3 regions of the Streptomyces sp. NPDC048751 genome follow, and region 2 is predicted to be linked to each of the others. Evidence: riboswitches for the same ligand, from Rfam matches in the RefSeq annotation. Region 2 holds a riboswitch; each other region holds the start of a gene.

Region 1 (2,257 bases), on a different contig from region 2:
CCGCGGCATCTCGCTGATCTCACGCCTGCCGAGCGCAAGGAGGCGGTGGTCGAGGTCGGGGAGAAGCCGTTTCGTGCCAAGCAGCTCGCTCAGCACTACTTCGCGCGGTACGCGCACGACCCGGAGCAGTGGACCGACATCCCGGCCGCCGCGCGGCCCAAGCTGCAGGAGGCGCTGCTTCCCGAGCTGATGACGGTCGTACGGCATCTGGCGACGGACCAGGGGACCACGCGCAAGACGCTGTGGCGGCTGTTCGACGGGACGCTCGTGGAGTCCGTGCTGATGCGGTACCCGGACCGGGTGACGATGTGCATCAGCTCGCAGGCGGGGTGCGGGATGAACTGCCCGTTCTGCGCGACCGGGCAGGCGGGTCTGGACCGGAATCTGTCCACCGCCGAGATCGTGCACCAGATCGTGGACGGGATGCGGGCGCTCAGGGACGGCGAGGTTCCCGGTGGGCCCGCCCGGCTCTCCAACATCGTCTTCATGGGCATGGGCGAGCCCCTCGCCAACTACAAGCGGGTCGTGCAGTCCATCCGGGCCCTCACCGACCCGGCGCCGGACGGGCTCGGGCTGTCCCAGCGCGGGATCACCGTGTCGACCGTCGGGCTCGTCCCGGCGATCCACCGGTTCGCCGACGAGGGCTTCAAGTGCCGCCTCGCCATCTCGCTGCACGCCCCCGACGACGAGCTGCGCGACACCCTCGTCCCCGTCAACACGCGGTGGAAGGTGCGCGAGGTCCTCGACGCGGGCTTCGACTACGTCGAGAAGTCGGGGCGCCGGCTGTCCATCGAGTACGCGCTGATCCGGGACATCAACGACCAGGCCTGGCGCGGTGACCGGCTCGGCCGGCTGCTCAAGGGCAAGCCCGTGCACGTCAACCTCATCCCGCTGAACCCGACCCCGGGCTCGAAGTGGACCGCGTCGCGGCCCGAGGACGAGAAGGCGTTCGTGGAGGCCATCGCGGCGCACGGCGTGCCGGTGACGATCCGGGACACCCGTGGGCAGGAGATCGACGGGGCCTGTGGCCAGCTCGCGGCCACCGAGCGGTAACCTGGCTGGGTTCCATCGGTCCCACCACATCTTCATATTCCGACAGGGGAGCGCCACAGCGCTGAGAGTGCGGCAAGCGGGCCGCAGACCCTCTGAACCTCGCCCAGGTCATTCTGGGTAGGAAGTTCGGTCACCCACTCAAGCTGTTGCGCCCCGCCCGGGGATTCCGGGCGGGGCCGCGTCTCTTCCTGGCCAACCCCAGGAGGAAAACCAGTGCACACCAAGACGTTCGTGGCCGCTGCCGTCGGCCTCGGTCTCGTCACGCTGTCCGCGTGCGGGTCGTCGTCCGACGGCGGGGGCTCGACGGACTCCAAGACCGTCACCCTCGTCAGCCACAACTCGTGGGCCGTCTCCAAGAGTGTCCTCGCCGACTTCGAGAAGCAGTCCGGCTACAAGGTCAAGGTCCTCGAGGACGGCGACGCCGGCCAGGCCGTCAACAAGGCGATCCTGACCAAGGACAACCCGCAGGGCGACGTCTTCTTCGGCGTCGACAACACCCTGCTGTCCCGGGCGCTCGACAACGGGCTGTTCCAGTCGTACGAGGCGAAGGGGCTCGACCAGATCGACCAGCAGTACCAGCTCGACAAGGACAAGCACCGGGTCACCCCGGTCGACTACGGCGACATCTGCGTCAACTACGACAAGAAGTACTTCGCCGACCACAAGCTGGCCCCGCCGGCCTCCTTCGACGACCTGGCCAAGCCCGCGTACAAGAACCTCCTCGTCACCGAGAACGCCTCGACCTCCTCGCCCGGCCTCGGCTTCCTGCTCGCGACCGCCGCGAAGTACGGCGACGACCAGTGGCAGGGCTACTGGAAGAAGCTCAAGGCCAACGGTGTGAAGGTCGTCGACGGCTGGGAGCAGGCCTACAACGAGGAGTTCTCCGGGTCCGCCGGCGGCAAGAAGGCCAAGGCCGACCGGCCGCTCGTCGTCTCCTACGCCTCCTCGCCGCCCGCCGAGGTGATCTACGCCGACCCCAAGCCGACGACCGCGCCCACCGGCGTGGCGACCGGCACGTGCTTCCGGCAGATCGAGTTCGCGGGGCTCCTGAACAACGCGAAGAACACCAAGGGCGGCAAGGCCTTCATCGACTTCCTTCTCTCGAAGGAGTTCCAGGAGGACATGCCGCTGAACATGTTCGTCTACCCGGTGCTCGCCGGGGCGAAGGTGCCCGCCGAGTTCACGAAGTACGGGCCCGCCGCCA
Region 2 (2,257 bases):
CGCGGGCAGCCGCGTGCCGTCGGCGAGCACCACCGCGCCGGGTTCGACGCGCTCCACGCGCGCCTGCGTGCGCAGCACCGCCCCGCTGTCGGCGTACCAGGCGGCCATCGGCGCGGCGACCTCGGCGGGCAGCGCGCCCGTGAGCGGCCGGTCCGCGGCCTCGACGACGGTCACCGCGCAGCCGGCCTCCCGGGCGGCCGTGGCGAACTCCGCGCCGATCCAGCCCGCGCCGACCACCACGATGTCGTGCTGCCGCGCGAGGACGGGCCGCAGGCGCTCGGCGTCGTCCAGGGTGCGCAGCAGATGCACACCGGGCACCCCCTCCGTGCCCGGCAGCCGGATGGGCTCGGCTCCGCTCGCGAGGACGAGGACGTCGTACGGCACCGGGCCGGTGGTGGTGTCCAGTTCGTGGTCGCCGGGGCGCACGCCGAGCACCTCGCGCCCCAGGTGCAGCTCGATGCCGAGCGCCTCGAAGTCGACGTCGAAGGCGGAACCCTCGGCCTTGCCGAGCAGGACGGCCTTGGACAGCGGCGGCCGGTCGTACGGCTGGTGGGGCTCCGCGCCGATCAGTGTCACCGTGCCGGTGAAGCCCTGCTCCCGCAGGGCGACCGCGGTCTGCACCCCGGCCATGCCCGCCCCGACGACGACCACGCGCCGTCGCCCCGCCGTGCCCCGCTCCTGCGTCTGCTCGCTCACCTGATCACCTTAGACAACTGACCATGCGTCAGTCAGCTGTCGGCCGACCTACTGTCAGCCGTCGGCTTCCCTGACCTGCTCCACCACGCTCGTGCCCCGGCCGGGCTGCGACTCCCACTCCCAGGTCTCCTCCAGGCGCACCCGGCCGTCGGGCAGCTCCACGACGGTGGACACACAGTGCCCCGCCGACGTGGTCCCGTCCTGTTTCAACTGCACGTACCGGAAGTCCAGCTCGTCCCCCACACGCGTACCCACCAGACGCCCGCGCACGACATCTCCGCCGGTGTACTCGGCCCAGATCTCACCGTCCTTCTCGTGGTACGTGAACCGGGTGCGCGTACCCACCTGACCTGGGGCCTGGTCGGCGACGGGGGCGAGGACGAGACCGTCCAGCGAGCGGGGCATGACGTGAGGCTCCCTACAAGTGCGCTGCTCCGAGGGCTAGGGTGGCCACCGTAAAGCACACGCGGGAGCCCGGCGCACCGGGCTGAGAGGGAGGCTGGCGGCCTCCGACCGTACGAACCTGATCCGGGTCATGCCGGCGAAGGGAGGGGCTGGAAGCCCATGTCGCGTACGTCCGACACCTCAGACGTCCTGGTCGTCGGGGGCGGAATCATCGGTCTTGTCACCGCCTGGCGGGCCGCGCAGCGCGGTCTCGCCACGGCCGTCGTGGACCCCGAGCCGGGCGGCGGTGCCGCGCAGGTGGCGGCCGGGATGCTGGCCGCGGTCACCGAACTGCACTACGGCGAGCAGACACTGCTCGGCCTGAACCTGGAGTCGGCCCGCCGCTACCCCGACTTCGCGGCCGAACTCACCGAGCTCACCGGACACGACCTCGGCTATCGCCGCAACGGCACCCTGGCCGTCGCGCTGGACGCCGACGACCGCGCCCACCTGCGCGAACTGCACGCCCTGCAACGGCAGTCGGGGCTCGAGTCGGATTGGCTGTCCGGGCGGGACTGCCGGCGCCTGGAGCCGATGCTCGCGCCGGGGGTGCGCGGCGGGCTGCGGGTGGACGGTGACCACCAGATCGACCCGCGGCGGCTCGCCGGGGCGCTGGTGGCCGCGTGCGAGCGGGCGGGCGTGGTCTTCCACCGCGGCTGGGCCGAGCGGCTCTCCGTCGTACGGGAGCGGGCGTCCGGCGTCGTCACACGCGCGGGTGTCGCCCTGGGCGCGGAGCAGGTGGTGCTCGCCGGCGGCAGTCTCAGCGGGCGGCTCGCGGGCGTCCCGGACGAGGTCCTGCCGCCGGTACGGCCCGTGAAGGGGCAGGTGCTGCGGCTGACCGTGCCGAAGCGGTACGCGCCGTTCCTGAGCCGGACCGTGCGCGCGATGGTGCGCGGCAGCCAGGTCTACCTGGTGCCGCGCGAGAACGGCGAGCTGGTCGTCGGCGCGACCAGTGAGGAGCTCGGCTGGGACACGACGGTGACCGCGGGCGGGGTGTACGAGCTGCTGCGCGACGCCCACGAACTGGTGCCGGGCATCACCGAGCTGCCGTTGACGGAGACCCGCGCGGGGCTGCGTCCCGGCTCGCCCGACAACGCGCCGCTGCTCGGTCCGACCG
Region 3 (2,257 bases), on a different contig from region 2:
CCGTGACTGGTCCGGCTGGACGATCTCCGTGAACGTACGGCCCGTGTCGTCGCCGGTGTCGACACGGATCGTCGCCTTCTTGCAGGTGCCGTTCGCCTGCTGCTGGGCGGAGGCCCCCTCGGCTGTGGGGGCGCCGCCGGTCGGGGCGCCCCCCGAGGCGTTCACCGACTTGCAGCTCACGCTCTCGACCTCGGTGACCGTGGCTTGCTGGGTCTGCCGGTCGAAACCGACGCCGGTGCGCTCGTGCGCGGGGGCACCGCCGGGCCACAGTACGGCCAGCCCGACCACGACCGCCGCGGCGAACGGGATGAGGATCGCCGCGATGACCTTGCGCAGATGCTTGGAGACAGGTGCGGCGGGACCGTGGCTGTGACTGTGCGAGTGGCCATGACCGTTGCCGCCACCCTCGTGCCCGTGCCCGGGGTCGTGGCCGTCTCCACCACCGACGCCCGGCCCGCGGCCACCTTCGGAGCCGGGACCATGCCGATGCGCGTCACCGCCACCGGGACCGAGCCCTTGGCCGCCGCCGGGACCGAACCCCTGCCCGCCCCCAGGTCCATGTCCCGGGCCGCGGTCTCCCGGACCATGTTCGTGCCCGCCGGCGAAGTCGTAGTCCTGACCGATGCCGGGGCCGGACCCGCGGGCGTGTTCGTCACCGAACGCGGCTCGCTGATCGTGGCCGCCGCCGTAACCAGGCGCGTCCCCACGGCCGTTGCCGTTTCCGCTGCCAGGTCGGCGGGGCGGCTCGTTCGGCGGGAACGGGTACTGCTGTCTCGTGGTCACCGCCCGATCATCGCAAGAACGACCGAGGCCCACTGTTCACCGCGCCACAAAGGACGCTAGCGTGGAGGCACCTTTGCACACGCGGGAGCTCGGAGCACCGGGCTGAGAGGGCGCTGACCTCCGTCTTCGCGATGTTTCACGTGGAACAGCGTGATGTTTCCCATGAAACGCCGACCGACGGAAACCGCTGCGTCGACCGCCGAACCTGTTACCGGGTAATGCCGGCGTAGGGAGTAGGTCTCATGACCAACAAGGACGCGCGCACGCCTGCCTCCATGCAGTCCCCCAGCAGCGAGGAGGCCGGGAAGTCCATCGGCTGGCACAAGGCGTATGTCGAGGGCTCACGCCCCGATCTGCGGGTGCCGGTCCGTCAGGTGCACCTCACCAACGGGCAGACAGTCACGCTCTACGACACCTCGGGCCCGTACACCGATCCGCTGGCCGACACCGACGTCCGTAGGGGCCTGCCGCCACTGCGGGAGAACTGGATCATCTCCCGTGGCGACACGGCGGAGTACGCGGGCCGTCCCGTCCGTCCCGAGGACGACGGGGTCAAGCACACCTCCCCGCGTGGCGGACTGCGCAACCTCGACGCGGTGTTCCCGGGTCGGCCCCGACAGCCGCGCCGCAGCCGTGACGGCAAGGCAGTCACGCAGCTCGCCTACGCGCGCCGAGGCGAGGTCACGCCCGAGATGGAGTACGTGGCCATCAGGGAGAACGTTTCGCCCGAGGTGGTGCGCGAGGAGATCGCGGCGGGTCGCGCGGTGCTGCCGGCCAATGTGAACCACCCGGAGATCGAGCCGATGATCATCGGCAAGCGGTTCCTGGTGAAGGTCAACGCAAACATCGGCAACTCCGCGGTGACCTCCTCCATCGAGGAGGAGGTCGAGAAGATGACCTGGGCGACCCGTTGGGGCGCCGACACCGTCATGGACCTGTCCACCGGCCGCAACATCCACACCACCCGCGAGTGGGTGCTGCGCAACTCCCCCGTCCCCATCGGCACGGTCCCGCTCTACCAGGCCCTCGAGAAGGTCGACGGCAAGGCCGAGGAGCTGACCTGGGAGATCTACAAGGACACGGTCATCGAACAGGCGGAGCAGGGCGTGGACTACATGACGGTCCATGCGGGTGTCCGGCTGCCGTACGTCCCGCTCACCGCCAACCGCAAGACCGGCATCGTCTCTCGCGGTGGCTCGATCATGGCGGCCTGGTGCCTCGCGCACCACAGGGAGTCGTTCCTGTACGAGCACTTCGAGGAACTCTGCGAGATCCTCGCCGCCTATGACGTCACCTACTCGCTGGGCGACGGTCTGCGGCCGGGCTCGATCGCGGACGCCAACGACGAGGCGCAGTTCGCGGAGTTGCGCACACTCGGGGAACTCAACACGATCGCCAAGCGTTTCAACGTACAGACCATGATCGAGGGCCCGGGCCACGTCCCGATGCACAAGATCAAGGAGAACATCGACCT

What was found. Region 2 has a riboswitch for thiamine pyrophosphate ahead of thiO (glycine oxidase ThiO). Riboswitches for the same ligand answer to the same signal wherever they lie in the genome.
Region 1: another riboswitch for thiamine pyrophosphate. It lies ahead of ACGFNV_RS29700 (thiamine ABC transporter substrate binding subunit); the one in region 2 lies ahead of thiO (glycine oxidase ThiO).
Region 3: another riboswitch for thiamine pyrophosphate. It lies ahead of thiC (phosphomethylpyrimidine synthase ThiC); the one in region 2 lies ahead of thiO (glycine oxidase ThiO).

What each region holds. Positions count from the first base shown of each region.
Region 1 is NZ_JBICUX010000010.1:26,275-28,531, reverse strand. It holds gene rlmN (23S rRNA (adenine(2503)-C(2))-methyltransferase RlmN) at 1-1,053, shown strand, start outside; TPP riboswitch at 1,088-1,195, shown strand; gene ACGFNV_RS29700 (thiamine ABC transporter substrate binding subunit) at 1,267-2,257, shown strand, end outside.
Region 2 is NZ_JBICUX010000006.1:412,317-414,573, forward strand. It holds gene ACGFNV_RS21650 (NAD(P)/FAD-dependent oxidoreductase) at 1-696, opposite strand, end outside; gene ACGFNV_RS21655 (hypothetical protein) at 751-1,101, opposite strand; TPP riboswitch at 1,153-1,263, shown strand; gene thiO (glycine oxidase ThiO) at 1,261-2,257, shown strand, end outside.
Region 3 is NZ_JBICUX010000012.1:161,095-163,351, forward strand. It holds gene ACGFNV_RS33150 (YibE/F family protein) at 1-783, opposite strand, end outside; TPP riboswitch at 855-1,033, shown strand; gene thiC (phosphomethylpyrimidine synthase ThiC) at 1,026-2,257, shown strand, end outside.